2 linked regions of the Nonomuraea africana genome follow. The protein of the gene in region 1 interacts with the protein of each later gene in a pairwise test. Links are inferred from orthologs where the notes say so. Each region holds a gene or a part of one and is shown on either strand. Other genes may lie near its edges.

Region 1 (11,586 bases):
GCGTCTGCCTATTCCGCCACCCGGACTTGGTGCCTGCACGCGGGACCGTCATCCCGCGTCGGCTCAGTAAGGTTAGCAAACTCTGCGGGGTGCGTCATACCGTGATTCCTCAAGACCCGATCGAAGGAGTCCGCATGACCCCGCGCACCGGTGAGGACGAGGTCGTCGACCTCTGCCGAGACCTGATCCGCATCGACTCGACGAACGCGGGCGACAACGCGGGCCCGGGCGAGCGGCAGGCCGCCGAATACGTGGCCGAGAAGCTCGCCGAGGTGGGCCTGGAGGCGCGCATTCTCGAGAGCGACGACCGCAGGGCCAACGTGGTCGCCCGCCTCGCGGGCGAGGACCCGAGCAGGGGAGCGCTGCTCCTGCACGGCCATCTGGACGTCGTGCCGTTCGACGCGGGCGACTGGACGCACCATCCGCTGTCAGGTGAGATCGCCGACGGCTGCGTCTGGGGCAGGGGCGCCGTGGACATGAAGGACATGGACGCGATGATCCTGGCCGTCGCCAGGCAGTGGGCGGGCGCGGGCAGGCGGCCGCCGCGGGACGTGGTGCTGATGTTCACCGCCGACGAGGAGGCGGGCGGCGCCTACGGGGCCAACTGGCTGGTGAACAACCATCGGGAGCTGTTCGAGGGCGTCACCGAGGCGATCGGCGAGGTCGGCGGTTTCAGCGTCACTCTCGGCGACAGAAGGCTCTACCTCATCGAGGCAGCGGAGAAGGGCATGGCGTGGATGCGGCTGAAGGCCAAGGGCCGGGCCGGCCACGGCTCGATGCTCAACGCCGACAACGCCGTCACCGAGCTCGCTGACGCCGTCGCCCGCATCGGCCGCTACGAATGGCCCGTACGGCTGACGCCCACGGTGAAGCGCCTGCTCGAGGAGCTGGAGATAGGCCCTGACGACGTCGACCGGCTCGGCCCGCTGTCCCGCATGATCGGCGCGGTGCTCCGCAACACCGCCAACCCCACGATGTTCCAGGCCGGATACAAGGCGAACGTCATCCCGCAGAGCGCCGAGGCCGTGGTGGACGGGCGGTTCCTGCCGGGGCACGAGGAGGAGTTCTTCGCCACGCTCGACGAGCTGCTCGGGCCGAACGTGACGCGGGAGTTCGTGCAGCACCAGGTGGCGCTGGAGTTCGCCTTCGAGGGGCCGCTGGTGCGGGCGATGGCGCAGGCGCTCACCGCCGAGGACGCCGACGGCGTCGCCGTGCCGTACACGCTTTCAGGGGGGACGGACCTCAAGGCGTTCAGCAGGCTGGGAATCACCGGGTACGGCTTCGCGCCGCTCAAGCTCCCCGCCGACCTGGACTTCTCCGGGATGTTCCATGGGGTGGACGAGCGGGTGCCGGTCGATTCGCTCCGGTTTGGGACCCGGGTGCTTGACCGATTCCTGGAACTCTGCTGAAAAGCCCTTGCGGCCACCTTGAGTGCTGCTACGGTTACCGAGCGTTGAGGGGTGAGTCCACGGACTGGCCTCACAAGTGAGGTCGGTTCTGGAGCTCGGGAGGTCACGTGGCACGCACGCCGGTGCAGCAGTGGAGGGCTACGGCCTTCCCTGCTCGGCGCGTGCCCGTGGCTGTCTTCGAAGAGCGTGCGACCACCGATCGGGCCGCCCGGATGGCGCGGTTCGCGGCCGGCGCCCGCCCGGTCATCGCACGAGCACTCACGGTAGGCGGCCTGCTGGTCGCCGGTTGGCTGCTCGCCATGCTCTTCGGACTGCTCGCAGCAGCTCCGGCGGCCGCGGAGACCACCGCGGCCACAGGGGCCGACACCTCTCAAGCCGTCGCCGGATTCCCCACGGCAGACGGCGCCGCCTTGGTGCTGGACAACACCGAGGCCATGGCCGGGGCTGAAGTAGACGGGCTCACCAGCCAGTCGAAGCCCGGCTTCCCCGCACCTTCCTCCGCCGGCAAGAGCATGGGCGCCAAGGGCTTGGCGCCGAACGGCGGAGGCAACGGCCCGTTCGGGCCGGGCATGGGGGACATCGCGGGGTCGGTCATCGACCCGCGGGACACGGCTCAGCGCGCCCCCCTGGCGTGCGTGCTGCCCCCCGTCGTCCGCACAGCGGCGGACGACCCTTCTTTCTCACCTGACTGATTCCGCTCAAGAGCAGGAGTGTGGGCTGAGTCCCCTCCGCAGAGCGTGTGACACATCAGTCACTTTGCTGGTTCGCGAATCCGAGGTTCCCGCTGTGCGCGGTCGTCAGTGGACCTCGTTCGGCCTCGGCTGCCCGCGACCAGGTCAGGCATTCCCCCCAAGAACCACTAGGAGCATTCATCATGCGTACGTGGGCTAAGGCATCGACCCCCGCGGCTCTGCTCGCGGTAGCGGTCATGTCCTTCGGCAGCGGTACCGCTGTCGCCGACACCTCCGGAGACTCCTCCATCGGCGGCGGCAACCAGGTCAACCTGCCGATCTCACTTCCCGTCGACATCAGCGGCAACTCCGTCGGCGTGGCCGGCGAGTCCACCGCCGGCTCCGAGGGCGGCGCCTCGGTCGAGAACACCGGCCAGAGCGGCGGCATCCCAGGCAAGACCTCGGGCAACAGCAGCGTCCTGGGCGGCAACCAGGTCAACGCGCCGATCAGCGCGCCGATCAACGCCTGCGGCAACGCGCTGTCGCTGTTCGGCAGCTCCGAGGCCGGGTGCAAGGGCGGCGCCACGGTCAAGACCACCGGCAAGGGCGGCGCGGGCGGCAACAGGACCTCCGGCGACAACAGCGTCCTGGGCGGCAACCAGGTCACCGCGCCGATCAGCGCGCCGATCAACGCCTGCGGCAACGCGCTGGCGATCTTCGGGGACGCCACGGCAGGGTGCAAGGGCGGCTCGTCGGTCAAGAACACCGGCATCGGCGCCGGTGGCAACACCACCTCGGGCAGGAACTCCGTTCTGGGCGGCAACCAGGTGATCGCGCCGATCAGCGGCCCGATCAACATCTGCGGCAACGCGATCGCGGTCTTCGGCCAGGCGTTCGCCGGGTGCAAGGGCGGCTCCAGCGTCACCAACGGCGGCGAGAAGCCGGGGCACGGCTACCACCGCGGTCACGGCCGTCCGGGCTCCTCGGGCAACGACACCGACGGGCGCTTCGGCGCCGGCAGCGGCAACCAGGTGATCGCGCCGATCAGCCTGCCGATCACCGCCTGCGGCAACGCCGTGGGCAACGCCCCCGCCGGGTGCAAGGGCGGCAGCACGGTCGAGAACACCGCCGCGGGCAGCGGCGCCGGTGGCAACACCACCTCGGGTCGCTCGGGCGTCCTGTCCGGCAACCAGGTGGTCGCGCCGATCACCGCTCCCGTCAACGTCTGCGGCAACGCGGTCGCGCTCGCCGGGGAGGCCTTCGCCGGGTGCAAGGGCGGCGTCTCGGTCAAGAACGGCGGCAAGGGCGCGGGTGGCAACAGGACCTCGGGCCAGTCGGGCGTCGGCTCGGGCAACCAGGTGATCGCGCCGATCACCGCTCCGATCAACGCCTGCGGCAACGCCGTGGCGGCGCTGGGCCTGGCTGAGGCCCACTGCAAGGGCGGCGCGAGCGTCTCTCCGAAGGACGGCGTGGGTGGCGGTGGCAACACCACCTCCGGCAGGTCCGGCGTCCTCGCCGGCAACCAGGTGATCGCGCCGATCACCGCTCCCGTCAACGTCTGCGGCAACGCGGTGGCCGTCCTGGGTGACGCCGCCGCCGGGTGCCTCGGCGGCGCCAGGGTCGGCAAGCCGGTCGACGAGCACGACCACGGATACGACCACTGGACGCGCTCCAGCGGCAAGGTCGCCAACTCCAAGGCCAGCGGCCTGCTGCCCGCCCTTCCCGTCGTGCCCGCCATGGCCGGGCTGAAGGATGTGGGCAACGTCACCCAGCAGATGAGCGGCGCCGGTCTGCCTCCGCTGCCCGTCGTCGGCGACCTCGCCAGCACGCTCGGCCTGCCCGAGCTGCCGGGCCTGCCCGGTCTGCCCGGCCAGCCCGCCACGCCCGCCCAGCGCCAGGGCAAGGCCACTCCTGCCCCGAGCAGCCCCGTCTCGGCTCTCGGCCCCGCCACGCAGCTCGTCTCCTCGACCCCGGTCGGTGGGGCGGTCGGTTCTGCCACCGGCGCCCTGCCCGTCGGCGACCTCGGCCTGATGAGCGCCGCTCAGCCGTCCGGCGTCACGGGGATGAACTCCAACTCGCTGCTCGCGCTGGTCATGGGCGCCATGTTCGCCGCGTCGGCGACGCTGTTCGCGACCACCCGCCGCTTCCGCCCTGGCAAGAAGTAGGGCGGCGCGGCATTCCGGTTGATCACGGTACGGCACCGCCCGCAGCCGGCGGGTGAGTAGCCAAGGACCCCACTGCCCGCTCCCATCCAGGGGGCGGGCAAAGCCCGTTCCTCGAAGGGGAGTCCGTTCCCCAAAGGGGAGCCCACTTCCCGAAGGGGGAGCGCCCGAAGAGGGAGCCCATGCCTCGAAGGGGAGCCCGTTCTCGAAGGGGAGCCCGTTCCCGAAGGGGAGCACCGGATGCCTGGCCCGCAGTGGCGACTCACGTCCTCGGCGGGGCCCAAGCGGACGCGCTGCCCTCAGGTTCATCGGGTGCAGGTGGACCCGCAAGGCCCGTAGGCTCACGGTGTGCGGGCACAGGTAGACCGTCAGGCCCCAGGCTCATCAGCTGCAGGCGCAGGCAGACCGCTAGACCCGCAGGTTCATCGGGGTGCGGGCACAGTTAGACCCGCAAGGCCCGTAAGCTCACAGTGAGCGGGCAGCGGCAGACCGCCAGGCCCCCAGACTCATCGGGGCGGGCACAGGTAGACCGCTAGACCCGCAGGTTCATCGGACGCGGGCCTGGAGAAAGACGCTTTGCCCGCACCGAGAGGGCGCATCGTCCCGGGGTGGGCAAAGGTAGACGCTTTGCCCGTTCTGGGGGGCGCGGCCCCGGAACGGGCAAAGCCATGTCAGAGAGTGCTTCGGACACGGATGATCTTGCGGCGTAGCCGTACATGTCTGCTGCCGTCGGGGTACAGTCGCACCCTGGCCAGTTCCCACTGCCCGTATTCAGCATGTTCGGTCAGCATCTGACGTGCGGCTTCGCGCGAAGTGTCGCGGGGGATATAGACATCCATGTAGGAGTAGGCCAGCACAGCGATTAGTCTCCAGGGTGAGTTAGGGAGCGACGGCACTCACTCGGCCTTATTCTGCGTCCTTGAGTGAGACAGTGAGCCCGGGGGAAGGAAAATCCCCCGACACGGGTTACCTTTCAGATCTGTGCCCGCTCCCGGCAGGGGGATAAGCAAGCGAACAGCGAGGTAGGAAGCAGCGTGCCAGCCAACAACGGCAGCGCCGGCGGAAACCGCCTGGTGATCGTCGAGTCGCCGGCCAAGGCGAAGACGATCGCGGGCTACCTTGGGCGCGGCTACATCGTCGAGTCCAGCATCGGCCACATCCGCGACCTGCCCGAGAAGGCAGATGACATCCCCGAGAAGTACAAGGGGGAGGCATGGGCACGCCTCGGCGTCAACGTCGACCACGAATTCGAGCCGCTGTATGTCGTCAATCCCGACAAGAAGGCTCAGGTCAGCAAGCTCAAGCAGCTGCTGAAGGACGCCGACGAGCTCTACCTTGCCACTGACGAGGACCGCGAGGGCGAGGCCATCGCGTGGCACCTGCGTGAGGTGCTCAAGCCCAAGGTGCCCGTGCACCGCATGGTCTTCCACGAGATCACCCCGCAGGCGATCCGTGACGCCGTGGCCAATCCGCGCGACCTCAACCTCCGGCTGGTCGACGCTCAGGAGACCAGGCGCATCCTCGACCGCCTCTACGGCTACGAGGTCAGTCCCGTGCTGTGGAAGAAGGTCAAGCCGCGGCTGTCCGCCGGCCGCGTGCAGTCGGTGGCGACGCGCCTGGTCGTGGAGCGCGAGCGCGAGCGCATGGCGTTCACCGCCGCCCACTACTGGGACCTGTCGGCGCTGTTCGACTCACGCAAGCCCGAGGAGACGCCGCGCGACTTCACCGCCACGCTGACCGGCGTCGACGGCAAGCGCGTCGCGCAGGGCCGCGACTTCGGCTCCGATGGGCAGCTGAAGAACGCCAACGTCCTTCACCTTTCCGAGCAGGCCGCCGGCGAGCTGGCCGGCCGGCTCAGGGGCGCGTCGTTCGCCGTCAGGTCGGTGGAGCGCAAGCCCTACACCCGCAAGCCGTACGCGCCGTTCAGGACGACCACGCTGCAGCAGGAGGCCAGCAGGAAGCTGGGTTTCTCGGCGAAGTACACCATGCAGGTGGCGCAGCGGCTCTATGAGAACGGTTTCATCACCTATATGCGTACCGACAGCATCACGCTGTCGGAGACCGCGGTCGCGGCCGCCAGGTCACAGGCCATCAAGCTGTACGGCTCGGCGTACGTGCCCGACAAGCCGCGCGTCTACGCCAGCAAGGTGAAGAACGCGCAGGAGGCGCACGAGGCGATCCGCCCCTCGGGCGAGGAGTTCCGCACGCCTGGCGAGACCGGGCTGAGCGGCGACATGTTCCGCCTGTACGAGCTGATCTGGCAGCGCACCGTCGCCTCGCAGATGAAGGACGCGGTCGGCGAGTCGGTCACCGTGAAGGTCGACGGCGGCGGCGCCGAGTTCACCGCCTCGGGCCGCACGATCACCTTCTACGGCTTCCTGAAGGCGTACGTGGAGAGCGCGGACGACCCCGCCACCGACCGCGACGACTCCGAGAAGCGGCTGCCGAACCTGGTGGAGGGCGACGCGCTCGACCTCAGCAGGCTCGACGTCTCCGGGCACTCGACCAAGCCGCCGGCCCGCTACACCGAGGCCTCGCTGGTCAAGGAGCTGGAGGACCGCGAGATCGGTCGTCCTTCGACCTACGCCTCCATCATCGGCACGATTCTCGACAGGGGCTACGTGTTCAAGAAGGGCACCGCGCTGGTGCCCTCCTTCCTGGCGTTCGCCGTGGTCAACCTGCTGGAGCAGCACTTCGGCAACCTCGTCGACTACGACTTCACCGCCGAGATGGAGAAGGTCCTCGACGACATCGCCAACGACAGGGCCGAGCGCGTCCCCGAGCTGCAGCGCTTCTACTACGGCCAGGAGGGCGACGAGGGCCTGAAGGAGATGGTCACCGACCTCGGCGAGATCGACGCCAAGGAGATCAGCTCCTTCCCCATCAGGGGCAGCGACATCGTGATCAGGGTGGGCCGCTACGGTCCCTACCTCGACCGCGAGGGCGTCCGGGTCAACATCCCCGAGGACATGACGCCCGACGAGCTGACCTCGGAGAAGGCCGAGGAGCTGTTCTCCCGCCCGACCGGCGACCGCGAGCTGGGCAAGGACCCGGTGAGCGGGAACATGATCGTCGCCAAGGACGGCCGCTTCGGGCCCTACGTGACGGAGATTCTCCCTGCCGAGCAGGACGAGGACGCTCCGAAGAAGCGGACGAAGAAGGCCGACGCGCCGAAGCCGCGCACCAGCTCGCTGTTCAAGTCGATGTCGCTCGACACCATCACGCTGGACGACGCGCTCAAGCTGCTGTCGATCCCGCGTGTGGTCGGCGAGATCGACGGCGAGGAGGTCACCGCGCAGAACGGCAAGTTCGGCCCCTACATCAAGAGGGGCACCGACTCCCGGTCGATCGGCTCGGAGGAGGAGCTGTTCACGATCACGATCGAGCAGGCCAAGGAGCTGTTCGCGCAGCCGAAGCAGCGCGGTCGTCGCGCGGCCGCCGCCGCGCCGCTGCGTGAGCTGGGCGACGACCCCAACTCCAAGAAGCCGGTCGTGGTCAAGGAGGGCCGCTTCGGGCCCTACGTCACCGACGGGGAGACCAACGCCTCGCTCCGCAAGGGCGACACGGTCGAGGACATCACCATCGAGCGGGCCGCCGAACTGCTGGCCGAACGGCGGGAGCGCGCTCCCGCGCCGAAGAAGAAAGCTCCGGCCAAGAAGGCCACGACCACGACGAAGAAGAAGCCGGCCGCCAAGTCCTGAGAAGACTCTCAGGGGCGTCGGCGCGGGTTGTCGGTGGGGGCTCGTAGCATGGCGCCGTGGTCTTCGGATTGGTGCTGACGCTGGCCGTCGCAGGGGTGCACTACTACCTGTGGCGGCGGCTGGTGCGCGGCACCACCCGTCCGGGCCGGGCCCGCAGGGCGCTCACCTGGTCGCTGGTCGGCCTCGGCGTGCTGGTGCCGGTCACGCTGGTGGCCTCGAGGTCGGGGTTCGCTCACTGGCTGGCCTGGCCGGGCTTCCTGTGGCTGGCGCTCATGTTCTACCTCGTGGTCTTCCTGGCGCTGCTGGAGATCCCGCGGGGCGTGGCGGTGGTGCTGCTGCGCCGCAAGACGCCGGTGGTCCAGGCGCTGACCGTGCCGCCTGCCGTACAAGAGGTGGATCCCGCGGAGCCCGATCTCTGGAGCAGGCGGCTGTTCCTGGGGCGCGCGACGGCCGCGGTAGCGGGCGTCAGCGCCCTGGCCACGGTCGGGTACGGCATCAGCACCGCGCTCGGCGCGCCGGTCGTGGAGCCGGTCAGGATCGCGCTGGCCAGGCTCGACCCGCGCCTGAGCGGGCTGCGGTTCGCGGTGGTCAGCGACATCCACCTGGGGCCGCTGACCGGGCGGCGGCACACCGAGCGGATCGTCCGCATGATCAACGAGCTCGACGCCGACGTGGCGATCGTCGGCGACCTGGTCGACGGCACGGTCGCGGAGCTGGGGCCGCTGGCCGAGCCGCTCAAGGACCTCCAGTCGCGGTACGGGTCCTACTTCGTGACCGGAAATCACGAGTACTACACGGCCAACGGGCCCGGCGAGTGGATGGCCGAGCTCGAGCGGCTCGACGTGCGGCCGCTGCGCAACGAGCGGGTGGAGATCGTCCACAGGGGAGCGGTGCTCGACCTGGCCGGCGTCGACGACGTCACGGGGAGGCCCGACTTCGAGCGGGCGCTGGGCGGGCGCGACAGGTCGAGGGCCTCGGTGCTGCTCGCGCACCAGCCGGTCCAGGTGGCGAAGGCCGCGGGCTACGGGGTCGATCTGCAGCTGTCGGGGCACACCCACGGCGGCCAGATGGTGCCCTTCAACCTGATCGTCCCGATGCAGCAGCCGGTGGTCTCGGGCCTGGCGACCATCGACGGCGTTCGCGTGTACGTCACGAGAGGGGCGGGGTTCTGGGGGCCACCGGTGCGCGTGGGCGCACCTCCTGAGATCACGCTGGCCGAACTCACTCACGAGGGGGGTCTCTAGGTATTACCCTCAGGCCACGAGCAGCCGGGCATATCAGGCTCGCCCCCCGAACCCCCCTGGATACTGTGACACTATGACCATCCGCAGACCGGCCCATGTGCTGGCTATTGCTCCCTTTCGCCGGCTGTGGATGGCCATGTCCGTCTGCAGCCTCGGCGACTGGCTCAACATCCTCGCCCTGACCGCCCTGGCCGGGAACCTCACCGCCGGACAGGGCTTCCAGACGCAGTCCCTGGCCGTCGGCGGCGTCTTCCTCGCCAAGATGCTGCCCGCGATCCTGCTCGGGCCGCTGGCGGGGGCGTTCGCCGACCGCTTCGACCGGCGGCTGACCATGGTCGTGGCCGACCTGTCGCGCTTCGCCCTGGTGCTGACGATCCCGCTGGTCGGCGTCTACCAGTGGGTGATCGTCGCGACCTTCCTGGTCGAGTGCGTGAACCTGTTCTGGGTGCCGGCCAAGGACGCCACGGTGCCCAACCTGGTGCCGAAGGAGCGGCTCGAGCAGGCCAACCAGCTCAACCTGCTGGTGACGTACGGCACGGCGCCCGTCGCTGCGCTGCTGTTCGCCGTGCTCTCGCTGACGGGGGAGCTGGCGGGCTCCGCCGTACCCGCCCTGTCGTGGATGCGGCCGACGGATCTGGCGCTGGGCGTCAACGCGGTCGCCTACCTGGTGTCGGCAGCGCTGATCTTCACGCTGCGCGACCTGCCCGGGCGCGACGGCGGCATCTCCACGCCCTCGGTGCTGAAGCAGATCGTCGAGGGCTGGCGCTTTGTGGGCCGCGACCAGCTGGTGCGCGGGCTGATCGTGGGCATGCTGGGCGCGTTCGCGGCAGGCGGCGCGGTCATCGGTGTCGCGAAGGTCTACGTGGTCTCGCTGGGCGGCGGCGACGCGGCCTACGGTGTCGTGTTCGGCGCGGTCTTCGTCGGCATGGCGGCGGGCATGTTCTTCGGGCCGCGGCTGCTGGCCGGGCTGTCGCGGCGGCGGCTGTTCGGGCTGGCCATCACCGTGGCGGGCCTGACACTGGCGGCGATCGCGCTCATCCACAACCTGGTGATCGTGGTCATGCTGACCGTGGTGCTCGGCGCCTGCGCGGGCATCGCGTGGATCATCGGCTACACCCTCATCGGCCTGGAGGTCGACGACTCCCTGCGCGGGCGGACGTTCTCCTTCCTGCAGTCCACCGCGCGGGTCACGCTCCTGCTCGTGGTGGCGGTGGCCGGGCCTGTCGCGGGCCTGTTCGGCAGCCATCTGGTGGGCTCCTACGTCTTCGACGGCGCCAACCTGGTGCTGCTCCTGGGTGGTGTGTTCGCGATGGTCGTGGGCATGCTGGCGTTGCGCCACATGGACGACAGGCGAGGTGTGCCACTCTCGGAGGACCTGCTCGCCGCGCTGCGTGGCGAGAGCTATTCACCGGGGGTCGTGGAAGAAGTGCCGGGGGTGTTCATCGCCTTCGAGGGCGGCGAAGGTTCGGGGAAGACGACGCAGTCCAGGCTGCTCGCGATCTGGCTGCGTGACCAGGGGTTCGATGTCGTGCAGACGAGGGAGCCCGGCTCGACCAAGGTCGGCATGCGGCTGCGCGCGATCCTGCTCGACGCGGCCGAGAAGGGACTGTCACCCAGGGCGGAGGCCCTCCTCTACGCCGCCGACCGGGCCGAGCACGTGGAGAAGGTGATCAGGCCGGCCCTCCACAGGGGCGCGCTGGTGATCACCGACCGCTACGTCGACTCCTCGCTCGCCTATCAGGGGGCGGGCAGGGCGCTCGACCCCTCCGACGTGTCCAAGGTCAACGCCTGGGCCACGGGCGGCCTCGTCCCGCATCTGACCGTGCTGATCGACACTCCGCCGTCGATCGGGCTGACCAGGCTGGGCGGCGCGGCCGACCGGATCGAGTCCGAGCCGCTCGCCTTCCACGAGCGGGTGCGCAAGGAGTTCCGCTCGCTGGCCGCGGCCGCGCCCGACCGCTATCTCGTGGTCGACGGCACGCTGTCGCAGGAGGAGATCAGCAGGGCCGTCCAGGACAGGGTGCGCGAGATCCTGCCCGACCCGGTGCCGAGCGAGTCCGAGGACATCACCGGCACCATGCCCGCCATCCGCGACTAACCTTGGGCCGGTGAGCGTCTTCGACGACCTGGTGGGCCAGGAGCAGGCTTCAGCCGTACTCTCGCGGGCAGCCCACGCCGCCGCGGAGGCGGTCGCGGGCGGGCGGGGCGCGGGCATGACGCACGCCTGGCTGTTCACGGGACCGCCCGGATCGGGCCGCGAGGACGCGGCGCGGGCCTTCGCCGCCGCGCTGATGTGCCCGTCGGGCGGCTGCGGCCACTGCGACCAGTGCCACCAGGTGATGATCGGCTCGCACCCCGACCTCGAGGCGGTCAAACCCGAGGGGCTGTCCTACAGCGTC
Region 2 (11,236 bases), 4.0 Mb from region 1 along the record:
TCACGGGCGGCGGGCACTTCGTCCAGGAGGACCAGGGGCCCCGCCTGGCGGCGGTCGTCGACGACTTCATCAGGACGGACACCCGATGAGAACCGTCGAGGCCCGCGCGCCTGGACCACCCCGGCGCGGCCGTCCTCGTGGGCGGCGGTCGCCCGGGGCCTGTGCCGCGGCGGCCGGCCGTACCCGGCAGCGGGGGAGACGGTGCTGGGGCTGCCCGCCGACTTCCTCATCGACCCGGGCGGGCGGATCCTCGCTCACCGGTACGGCAGGCACGCGAACGACCAGTGGGAGGTCGACGAGCTCCTCCTCCTGGCCGCAAGGGCCAGGACGTGAGGGCTGGGACGGCTACTCGCCCTTCACCCCGTCCACGCGCTCTCGCAGCAGGTCCGCGTGGCCGTTGTGGCGGGCGTACTCCGTGATCAGGTGCAGGTACACCAGCCGCAGCGAGTGCTCCCTGCCGCCGTGGGTGAAGGTGTCGTCGAGACTCGCGTCGCGCACGGCCTCGTCGGCCAGCCGCCACTCCTCGACCAGGCGGGCGTGGTCCTGCGCCGCGCCCGCCGGATCGAGCCACCCGAAGTCGGCGCCGGGCCCGCCGTCCTGGTGGATCGCCTCGATCGGCTGGCCGGCGAAGCGCCTGCGGAACCAGGTGCGCTCGACCTCGGCCATGTGGCGGATCAGCCCGAGCAGCGACAGGTCCGACGGCGGCACGGACCGTTCGGCCAGCTGTTCGCCGGTCAGGCCCGCGCACTTGTGCAGCAGGGTGTCGCGGTGCCAGGCGAGATAGCCGACGAGCATGTCGCGCTCGCCCGCCACGAGCGAGCCGCCGGTGCGGGTGATCTCAGGTGCTGTCCATGTCACCCGCACATCCTGCCGTACCACCGCATGCCGGTCACACGGGCACGATGAGCCGGATGGGCCCGATCAGGAGAGGGAGGTGAAGAACGCCCGGACGTCGGCGACGTACCGCTCGGGCTGTTCGAGCGCGGCGAAGGTGCCGCCGCGCTCGTGCTCCACCCAGCTCACCACGTTGTTGTCCCGTTCGGCGAACCTGCGGATCGGCCGCAGGATGTCCTTGGGGAACACCGAGATCGCGGTGGGGACGGTCGCGGGCTTGAGCTCCCACTCCACCGAGGTGTCCTGGTCGGTGTCGGGCGTCTCGACGAAGGAGCGGGCCGCCGAGCCCGCGGTGTTGGTCAGCCAGTAGAGCATCACGTTCGTCAGCAGGCGGTCGCGCGGGATCTCGCCGTCGCTCCACTCGTGGAAGACGCCGGTGAACCAGGCCAGCAGGGCGACGGGGGAGTCGGCCATGCCGTACGCGAAGGTCTGCGGGCGGGCGGACTGGATGAGCTTGTAGCCGTACTGCTCGCTCAGGTAGCGCTCGCGGAAGGCCATGCGCTCCTGCTCGACCTCGCTGAGGTCGTCGAGCTCGCCCGGCAGGCCCAGCGGGAAGCAGATGATGCCGTTGCCGTGCATGCCGACGACGCGCTCGGGGGCCAGCACGCCGACCTCGCGGGAGATCCAGGTGCCCCAGTCGCCGCCCTGCACGCCGAAGCGGTCGTAGCCAAGTCTGCTCATCAGCTCCAGCCACGCCTTGGCGATGCGGGTGGAGCCCCAGCCGACCTCACGGGTCGGACCCGACAGCCCGTAGCCGGGCAGCGAGGGGATGACCAGCGTAAAGTCGGCCGACAGGGCCTCGATCACGTCGAGGTACTCCACGGGCGAGCTGGGCCAGCCATGCGTGATGAGCAGCGGCAGGGCGTCGGGGTTGGCCGAGCGGACGTGCAGGAAGTGGACGTTCTGCCCGTCGATCTCGGTGGTGAACTGTGGGTGGGTGTTGAGCTCGGCCTCGGCCGCGCGCCAGGAGTAGCCGGTGCGCCAGTGGTCGACGAGGTCGCGCAGGTGAGCCAGGGGCACGCCGTACTGCCAGCCCAGCCCAGGGACCTCGTCGGGCCAGCGGACCCTGTCGAGCCGCTCGCGCAGGTCGTCCAGGTCGGCCTGGGCGATGTCGAGACGGAAGGGCCGGATGTCGTTCTGCGGCAAGAGCTTCTCCTCCATGATTCGGTACGCTGTACCGTACATCATACGATTGGAGGGCGCAAGCCAGACTTCACACGGTGACCACGATCTTGCCCACCTGGGCGCCCGCCTCCAGGTAGCGGTGCGCTTCGACGATCTCGTCCAGGTCGAAGACGCGGTCCACGGCGGGCTCGAAGGCGCCGCTACGCAGGCCGGAGGAGACGAACGCCGCGGCCCGGCGCAGCCGCTCCGGATCGTTGGTCGTCTCGTGGGTGACGGTGTAGGTGCGCATGTTCAGCGCGGGCATGCCGAGCTCGAACCCCGGATAGGGGGTCACCTCGCCGCTCAGCGCGCCGTACAACAGGAGCGTGCCGCCGGGAGCGACCGCCTTGGCCAGCTCGACCACTCCAGGACCGGCGATGGCGTCGAAGACCAGTTCGGCGCCCCGTCCTGCGGTCAGGCCGAGCACGCGCTGAGCGACGTCCTCCTCGTCGGTCACGATCACCTCGGCCGCCCCCGCCTTGCGGAGCCGTTCCGCCTTGACCCGGGTACGGGTGGTGGCGATGGGCACCGCCCCGACGCGGTGGGCGATCCGGATCGCGGCCAGGCCCACGCTGCTGGAGGCGGCGGTCAGCACGATGGTGTCCCCGGCACGCATCCCGCCGACGTCCACCAGCGCCCCGTAGGCCGTCAGGTACGGCATCCACACCGCCGCGCCCTCCACCGCGCCGAGCCCGTCGGGACGGCGCAGCACCGCGGACGCGGGAACGATCACGCGCTCGGCGTAGACGCCGTAGTCGTTCATCGAGAACGCGGGTATCACGCTGACCGGCTGGCCGGCCTCGAATCCCGCCACGTTCGCGCCGACGGCCTCGACCACTCCCGCGGCCTCGGTGCCGAGCCGCGCGGGGAACTCCTTGACCGGCTCGATGTAGTGGCCGCTGCGGAACAGCACCTCGGCGCGGTTGAGGCCGATCGCCTCCACCCGGATCACCAGCTCACCTGGGCCGGGCTCGCCGACCTCCACGTCCTCCAGCCGCAGCACCTCCGGCCCGCCGAGCTCGTGGAACCGCACAGTCCTGACCATCACGCATCGCCCCTTGTCGTCGGTGTCGGCGACGCGCAGGCCGCGCCGCCGCGCCTCACTCAAGCCGAAAGTACGGTGGCTGTCAAACTTTGATGCTCATCGTACTTTGATGCGTGTCGTACGATGTGCGCGGGAGGTCGACGAGGTCAATGGCAACGACACGACGAAGTGGTCGGGAACGCATCCCGCCCCATCCGGACATCCAGGCGATCAGCCTTCAGCAGGTGCTCGAGGCCCTGGTCGACCCGGTACGCCGCCAGATCGTCAGCGAGCTGTACGCCGCCGGCGAGGATCTCAGTTGCGGCACGATCGACCTGCCGGTCAGCAAGTCGACCGCCACTCACCACTTCCACGTGCTGCGCGAGGCGGGCCTGATCCGCCAGTACTACGTCGGCACCTCCCGCATGAACGCGCTGCGCCGCGACGAGATCGACGAAGCCTTCCCCGGACTCCTCCAAGCCCTGGTGCCCGAGCGCGATCGGGCATGAACCGCCCGCGCCGCGTCACGGGGAGGGTGTTGTCGTGGGACTGCGACGACGGCGCACAGCGCTCGGATGGGACCCGACCGTTCCGGTGCTCTCACACCGGCCAGACGGCCCCGCCCGGTGCCGAGACCGGTACACCAACGGATCAGGTCAGGCCGCGAGCAACGCCAGGTCTTCGCCCGACAGTCGCAGTGCGCCCGCAGCCATGTTGTCCTCCACCCGCCGAAGGAGGCTGGGCTGTCCGGGTGGCGGCGTCCGGCGAAACCCGGCAGGCGCGGTGATCGAGGCCGATCGGTTGCGCGCCCGCGAGCGCAAGATCCGCCGAGCAAGCACCAACCGCTCGGCACCTCACGCCTGACCGCCGGTCTCGCCAGGACGCGATAGACGCTGGCTGGGACCCTACGTCAGGAGGGTGTAGTCGAGCAGGGTCAACGGCCAGAGCGACTCGTCGCCCGCCATTGCCTGCGGCTCGTAGGTGTGCAGCTCCAGCGCGAGGTCCTCGGCGCACCAGTAGGCCGCGTCGAGGTGCGCCTCCTTGCCGCACCACAGCGCGCGCTCCCGGTGGATCACGTATGCGAAATAGGCGTACGACTCGACATCCCTGTTGGCGATGCGGGCGGTCCCCTGCCCTTCGCACAACTCGTAGACCAGTCCGGTCCTGCCGTCCAGGAAGAGATGCCCGACGTGCACATAGTCGAGCATGAACACCGCGCCCAGGTCGCCGGGCAGGCCGGCGCAGGCGCGCAGCTCCCGCACGTCCTCCTCGGGCCACCATTCGGTCATGGGCTTGACGCAGCGCAGCCTGTCGCCCGTCCAGCCGTCCTCGTGCACGCCGTTTCTGGGCAGGCCGACCTCGGCCAGGAACCGGCGGGTGGGCTCGTGGGTGATGGCGGGGTGGATCTCGTCCGCGGCCAACCGGATGACGCCGCCCGCGCCGTACAGGCTTTCCAGCAGCTCGCGCGTGACTCTGACCGGGGGCCGGCAGAGCGGGAGCGGCGCGATGCCCGCCGGGCCGCCGGCCATGCGTTCGTGCCCGGCCAGGTGCATGCGCGCGTACTCGGGAGGGCCCAGCTCCGCTGAGACCGGCCAGCCGCGCATGACGGCCGCCAGCTCGCCGTGTGCCTCGGGAGGCGGGGCCGCGGCCTCGGCCAGGGCGGGCAGGTCCACGGCATACGCGGGCAGGCCTGGCTCGGCGAGGGGCAGGTGTGCGGCGGCCTCCGCCACGCCGCGGGCGGCCGCCTCCGGGTCGTCGCGGTGGCGGCCGCAGTGCAGCAGCCGCCAGGTGTATAGGCCGATCGGGGCCAAGGCGAGGGCGAGCGTGCCGACGGCGGCGCGGGCTGCCGGTGACAGGCCGTCCAGCCAGGCGCCCGCCACCCGCTCCGCAATGGGCAGGGCCGGCCCCGGGTCGGCGCCCCGGGCGCGGGCGGCGATGGCGGCGAGCGCCGGGGAGGGATAGACCTGGTCCGCAGTGAAAGGGGAGTGCCCGGCGCGCTCGGCCGCGTACCACGCGGTGAAGGCGTCCCGGTCGGTACAGCGCGGGTCGTCCAGGTCCAGCACGAAGACCGGCACGCCGGAAAGCTCGGCCGAGCTGGTCAGGTAGGGCCGCAGGGCGGTGGGGTCGGGGAACTCCACGAGCAGGCGGACACGCGGGTCGGCGACCAGGGGGCGGATCAGCTCGGTGAGGGTGCGTCCGGGGTCGGCGCTCCGGTGCGGGTCGGCGAGCGTGACGAGCACGGGCCGGTCGAGGGCGGCCAGCGGGCGGGCCAGGCCGGTGAGGGCGCGCTCGGGGTCGGCGTCCCCGTGCGCCGGCCCGTCCGGGGCGGCAGGCTCGTCGCCGTCGAGTCGGAGCTGCCGGGCCAGCTCGCGTACGGCCGCCTCGACGTCCATGCCGCGCAACCAGACGGCGGCCTCGGACGGGCCCGGATAGCCTGACCAGTGCCAGCCGGTGGAGTGGCTGAACCAGGCCAGCAGCCGGGTCTTGCCCGAGGCGGGCGAGCCGGTGACGACGCAGATCCGCGGCCCGTACGGGTCCTCGCGCCAGCGCAGCAGCGCCTCGGCGGCGAGCGCGCGGCCGGCGGTGGGCTCGTCGCGGATGCCGCGCTCGGGCCGCCGCTCCAGCCAGGCGGGCCGGGATCCGGCGAGGTAGTCGGGAACCGCGGGCAGCTCGCTGGAGGCGCGCAGCCCTCCGATGGCCTGCCGGGTGAGGGTCCTGACGGCCTCGTGGTAGTCCGCCATCTGCGCCGCGGTCCTGGCCCACTTCTCCCGCACCTCGCTCACGCACGGCCGGTCCTTGTGCCCGATCAGTCGCATGCCGCTGCCGTCGTGCTCGTCGGTGAGGTCTCGCAGGTGCTCGAAGAACACCCGCTGGGCCTTCCGCAGCACGCGGACGTGGTCGCGCAGCCGCCGCGCCTCGGGGCGGTCGCCGAGCTCGGCCAGCACCCCGTCGAAGTGGTCCAGCCGGGCGTCCGGCCAGGGCAGGCCGACGGCGTGAAACGCCTGGGAGAGGGCTCGGGGGAGGTCGCGTGGTAGCTCCATGGCTTCGACGAGCTTAACGCATCATGGTCTCGAGCCTCTTGAGTCACTTCGGCACCAGAATGAAGACGAACGACCCCGAACCGAGTGCCTTCGTTGTGCCCGCTGAGGGCGCGCTGGTGGGTCAGGCTGAGAGCGGTAGCGGGGGAGTGGCTGCCACTCCGCCACCACGCCACGCGCCACTTCGCCATATGCGCCACCGCGGGCTACCGCGTCCTCCTCCTCTCGGCAGCCGCGAAGGCGCGCCCATCGTGGCGGGCAGGCAGGCGGGCGCGGTCCGAAGCAGCGTGCCCGGCGCAGGAAGATGTCCGAAATGCTCTACTTTGTAAAGGCGGTAGCCTGGGTCGGTGGCCCTCCCGTACCTCACCCTCAAAACCCGCACCGAGCACGAAACCGAGGTCAAGCGGTCACGGTTCATCTGCGCCATGGCCCCGGTGCGGAGCGCCGAGGAGGCGGCGGAGTTCATCGCCGAGCGGCGCGCGCTGCACCCCGGCGCCACCCACAACTGCACCGCCTACGTCGTCGGGCAGCGCCTGCAGAAGGGCGACGACGACGGCGAGCCGGGCGGGACGGCCGGCACGCCGATGGTGCAGGCCCTGGTGGGGCGCGGTTTCAACGACGTGGTCGCGGTGGTGACGCGCTACTTCGGCGGCGTGCTGCTGGGCGCGGGCGGCCTGGTCAGGGCGTACGGCTCGGCGGTGACCGAGACCCTCGATCGGGTCGAGCCGGTGCGGATGGTGCCCGCCAGGCTGGTGCGGGTGTCAGTGGGGCACGAGCTGGCCGGCCGGTTGGAGAACGACCTGCGGGTGTCGGCCTATCCGGTGCGGGAGGTGGCCTACGGGGACAAGGTGTCGTTCTCGGTCGCGGTGGGGCAGGACGAGGTGGCCGCGTTCACCGAGTGGGTGGCCACGCTGACGGCGGGCCGCGCGGTGGTCGGCCTGGGTGCGGAGATCCACGCCCCCGAGGGGTGAGATCTCCGCGTGGCCGTCGTGGCGGGGGCTCTAGCCTTCCAGGGCGTACTGCATGACGCGGAACTTGGTCTGGGCTTCGGCCAGTTCGGCGGCGGGGTCGGAGTCGCCCATGATGCCGCAGCCGGCGAACAGCCTGGCGCGGCGGCCGTCGACGATGCCGGAGCGCAGCGCGATGCCCCATTCGCCGTCGCCGTAGGCGTCGATCCAGCCGACGGGTCCGGCGTAGCCGGAGCGGTCCATGCCCTCGAGTTCGCGGATGAGCTTGATCGCGGTGTCGGTGGGGGTGCCGCCGACGGCGGCGGTGGGGTGCATGGCGGCGACGACGTCGAGGACGGAGGCGCCGTCGTCGAGGGTGCCGGTGACGTGGCTGGCCAGGTGCTGGAGGTTGGGCAGGACGAGGAGTTCGGGTTCGTCGGGCACGCTGAGGGTGGCCGACAGGGGGGTGAGCGCGTGGCGGACGGAGGCGATGGCGCACTCGTGTTCGTGCCGGTCCTTGGCGGAGGCGAACAGGGCGGCGCCGCGGGCGACGTCGTCGGCGGGGTTGACGCCGCGGGTGGTGGTGCCGGCCAGGACGAGTGACTCGATCTGCTGTCCTTCGCGGCGGATGAGGAGTTCGGGGGTGGCGCCGACCAGGCCGGCGACGGAGAAGGTGTAGCAGTCGGGATAGCGGGTGGCCAGGCGGGTGAGCAGGAGGCGGATGTCGATGGGGTGCTCGGCGGTGGCGGTCAGGTCGCGGGCGAGCACGACCTTCTCGAGTTCGCCGTCGCGGATGCGCTGGGAGGCGCGGGCGACGATGCCTTCCCAGGCGGGCGCGGTGAGGCTGCCGTCGCCGTAGCTGATGCGGCCTGGGTAGGTGATCGGGGTGATCTCCTGGCCGAGGGTGGGCCGGCCGATGGTGGTGAGCCAGGCCTGTCCGTGGCGGCGGGTCAGGACGGTCTGGGGGACGACGAGGGTGGAGCCGGGGGAGTTCTCGTCGAAGGTGAAGGTGCCGAAGGCGACGGGTCCGCGGCGGTGGCCGTGCTCGTCGGTGGTGTGCTCATCGCTGGTGTGGGCGTCGGCGAGGACGGAGTTGAGCCACTGGCGGGCCCAGGCGAAGCGGCCGGGGCCCGGTGGCACGGTGACTTTGGCGGCCTCCCCCCATCCGGCGAGGCCCTCGCCGTTCCTGATCCACGCGTAGGGGGCGGTGGACGGCAGGCGGGAGAGCAGGTCGCCGGGGTCACCGATCGGGATGGTGCGAACCGGCAGAGGGCGGGTTATTCCGAGCGCGACACTCACTCAAGACATGCTATGCCGGAGCTGAACATGTTCGATTCGGGCCCCTGCCCATTGTCCGCCTTGGGATCAAAAATCAGACATGGAGTTGGATAGGTCTTATCTTGATCATGTCAAGCCACGATAGGAAGTGGGTCCTGGTCGTGGCCTTGGCGGGTGACGCTCCCTACCTTAAGGGCCATGATCCGTCACGTGCTCGCCGCTGTCGTGCTGGTCTCCGGGTCGGGTTCGGTGGCGGGGGCGTCCTCGCTGGAGCCGCTGCCGGGGGTGATGGCGGCGTTGGGCGACTCGATCAGTGCGGGGTTCAACGCCTGCGGCTGGTACGTCTCGTGCACGTCGCGTTCGTGGTCGGCGGGCGACAACGCGCAGGTGCGCAGCCATTACGTGCGGCTGGCCGAGCGGGGTCCCGCGTTGCGGGGTCACAACCGCAACTTCGCCGTGCCCGGTTCGACGAGCGCCGATCTGATGGGGCAGGTGGACAAGGCGGTCGCGGCGAAGGCGGCGTATGTGACGATCCTGCTGGGCGCGCAGGACGCGTGCGTGCGCACGGAGGCGGCGATGACGCCGGTGCCGGTGTTCAGGCGGCGGGTGGAGGCGGCGCTCGGCAGGTTGCGGGCGGAGCTGCCGGAGGTGCGGGTGTTCGTGGCGAGCATTCCCGACCTGCGCAGGTTGTGGCAGGTGGGCAAGGACAACGCGATCGCGCGGACGTTCTGGGGGCTGGGGCGGATCTGTCAGGCGATGCTGGCGAATCCGACCTCGACGAAGCGGGCCGACGTGCAGCGGCGGGCGCGGGTGCGGGATCGGGTGCGCGACTTCAACAGGGAGTGGGCGCGGGCGTGTGCGGCGTTCGGGCCGCGCTGCCGTACCGACGGGGGTGCGGTGTTCTCCTACCCGTACACGCTGGCGCAGGTGAGCAAGTGGGACTTCTTCCATCCCAGCAGCGACGGGCAGCGGATTCTGGCCGAGATCACGTTCAGGAATGGGTTCGACTGGTCGGACGACACACTCTGATCATGGTGGTGCGGTCGGCCTTGGTGACCGGCAGCGCGTACTTGAGTGCCACCTGGGCGAAGCGGACGGCGTAGGCGCAGTGGACGCGGCGCTGGGGCGGCAGCCATGAGGCGGGGCCCGAGCCGCCTTTGGCCTCGTTGGTGTCGCCGTCGACGGGCAGCAGGTTGAGCGGGTCGTTGGCGAAGCGCAGGCGTTTGGCGGCCGTCCAGCGGTTGGCGCCCATGCGCCAGCCGTAGGACAGGGGGACGACGTGGTCGACCTGGATGTCGTCGGCGTGTCTCTTGCGCCAGGCGATGGTGCGTCCGGTGTAGGGGTCGTCGAGGTTGAGCGCGACGACGTCGCAGGGGGAGCCGGCGCGGTAGGTGAGGTCGTGGCCGTCGCGGGCGAGCAGGTCGTCGCGGGTGCGGCAGCCGTTGCCGGCGTAGGGGATGTCGGCGGCGGTGTCGGCCCAGTTGTCGCCGTAGCGGCCGCGGGTGTAACCGGTCTTGGCGCCCATGCGCTGGACCTTGAGTCTGCCGATGAGGTCGCGGGCGGCGGCTCGGTCTTGCGGGGTGGTGACCGGGGCGAGGCCCGGCCTGGTGCCGTCGGGGTTGTCGAGGGGCGTGGCGGTGGCGGTGGCGGGCGGTTGCGGGTTGTTGCCGAGTAACGCGGCGAGGAGTACGGCGGCTGCTAAGACGGCGATCGCGTCACGAGTGCTCAAGTGGCGCCTCCCGCTCGGGTGTTTTCCCGCCGCGGGGAGGTTTGACACCGGGACGGAATGCTGTGGTGATTGCGGTGGTGGGGCTCGCCGCCCTCGCGAGGGTGCGAGGACAACCGCGATCGCGCTCGGGTGACGGGCGAGTTACCGTGTAATCGTGTAATTCACTCGGGAGGTCTCGTATGTCCGATCCCCTCGACGCCTACTCCCGTACCGTCTCCTCTGTCGCGGCCGAGCTGCAGCCGAAGGTGGCCGGCGTGCGCGCGGGCAGGGGGAGCGGGTCGGCGGTGGTCTTCACCGCCGACGGCTTTCTTCTGACGAACGCGCACGTGGTCGGCTCCTCCAGGTCGGGAAGCGTGGCCTTCGCCGACGGTTCGGCGGGCGGCTTCGTGCTGGTGGGGCGCGATCCGCTGTCGGATCTGGCGGTGATCAGGGCGCAGGGCGCGACGCCGGAGCCCGCGGTGCTCGGCGACAGCGACGCGCTGGTGGTGGGCCAGCTGGTGGTGGCGGTGGGCAACCCGCTGGGTCTGGCGGGGTCGGTGACGGCGGGCGTGGTCTCGGGGCTCGGCCGTTCGCTGCCGGTGGGCGGGCGGCTGATCGAGGACGTCATCCAGACCGACGCGGCGCTCAACCCCGGCAACTCGGGCGGAGCGCTGGCCGACTCCAGCGCCAGGGTGGTCGGGATCAACACGGCGGTGGCGGGGGTCGGCGTGGGCCTGGCCGTACCGGTGAACTCGACGACGCGCTCGATCATCGCTGCGCTGATCAGGGACGGCAGGGTGCGCAGGGCCTATCTCGGCCTGGTGACCTCGCCGGCGCCGCTGCCCGAGTCGCTCGGAGAGCGGCTGGGTCAGCGGCGGGCGCTGCGGGTGGTGGAGGTGGTGAGCGGCTCGCCGGCGGCCAGGGCCGGGCTGCGGGCCGGCGATCTGGTGGTGAGCGCGGGCCGCAGGCCGGTGGGTGACGCGCAGAGCCTTCAGCGGCTGATGTTCGCCGACGCGATCGGTCGGCCGTTGCCGATCACGGTGATGCGCAACGGCGCGCTCGTGGACGTCATCACTGAGCCGGTGGAGCTGCTGGAGTGGGCTTGACGTAGGTGCCGTTGCGGCGGGCTAGGAGCTCCTCCAGCAGGGCGTCCCAGCGGGCGCCGATGGTCTCGACGTCGTAG

Evidence for each region.
Region 2: the proteins of topA (region 1) and H4W81_RS15295 interact in binary tests that used the Escherichia coli proteins (3 or more experiments, as listed by UniProt). The link is inferred for Nonomuraea africana from one-to-one orthologs.

The regions. Positions count from the first base shown.
Region 1 is NZ_JADBEF010000001.1:7,259,586-7,271,171, reverse strand. What follows is about bases 4,942-8,143. They hold topA (type I DNA topoisomerase), read left to right. Parts: upstream 4,942-5,276; coding sequence 5,277-7,943; downstream 7,944-8,143. Other genes in these bases: H4W81_RS34510 (metallophosphoesterase), read left to right, coding at 8,000-8,143; H4W81_RS34520 (DUF5703 family protein), read right to left, coding at 4,942-5,099. Also shown: H4W81_RS34535 (M20/M25/M40 family metallo-hydrolase), read left to right, coding at 135-1,409; H4W81_RS34530 (hypothetical protein), read left to right, coding at 1,571-2,101; H4W81_RS49585 (chaplin family protein), read left to right, coding at 2,284-4,245; more of H4W81_RS34520, read right to left, coding at 4,914-4,941; more of H4W81_RS34510, read left to right, coding at 8,144-9,187; tmk (dTMP kinase), read left to right, coding at 9,261-11,285; H4W81_RS34500 (DNA polymerase III subunit delta'), read left to right, coding at 11,296-11,586. UniProt on the Escherichia coli protein: Releases the supercoiling and torsional tension of DNA, which is introduced during the DNA replication and transcription, by transiently cleaving and rejoining one strand of the DNA duplex.
Region 2 is NZ_JADBEF010000001.1:3,230,224-3,241,459, reverse strand. The notes cover bases 5,428-8,279. They hold H4W81_RS15295 (YigZ family protein), read left to right. Parts: upstream 5,428-6,467; coding sequence 6,468-7,091; downstream 7,092-8,279. Other genes in these bases: H4W81_RS15290 (isochorismate synthase), read right to left, coding at 7,122-8,279; H4W81_RS15300 (SUKH-4 family immunity protein), read right to left, coding at 5,428-6,123. Also shown: H4W81_RS15330 (alpha/beta fold hydrolase), read left to right, coding at 1-89; H4W81_RS48645 (hypothetical protein), read left to right, coding at 202-333; H4W81_RS15320 (DinB family protein), read right to left, coding at 346-858; H4W81_RS15315 (epoxide hydrolase family protein), read right to left, coding at 922-2,055; H4W81_RS15310 (zinc-dependent alcohol dehydrogenase family protein), read right to left, coding at 2,108-3,166; H4W81_RS15305 (ArsR/SmtB family transcription factor), read left to right, coding at 3,328-3,591; more of H4W81_RS15300, read right to left, coding at 3,988-5,427; more of H4W81_RS15290, read right to left, coding at 8,280-8,366; H4W81_RS15285 (SGNH/GDSL hydrolase family protein), read left to right, coding at 8,544-9,374; H4W81_RS15280 (HNH endonuclease family protein), read right to left, coding at 9,337-10,074; H4W81_RS15275 (S1C family serine protease), read left to right, coding at 10,254-11,159; H4W81_RS15270 (glycosyltransferase family 4 protein), read right to left, coding at 11,125-11,236.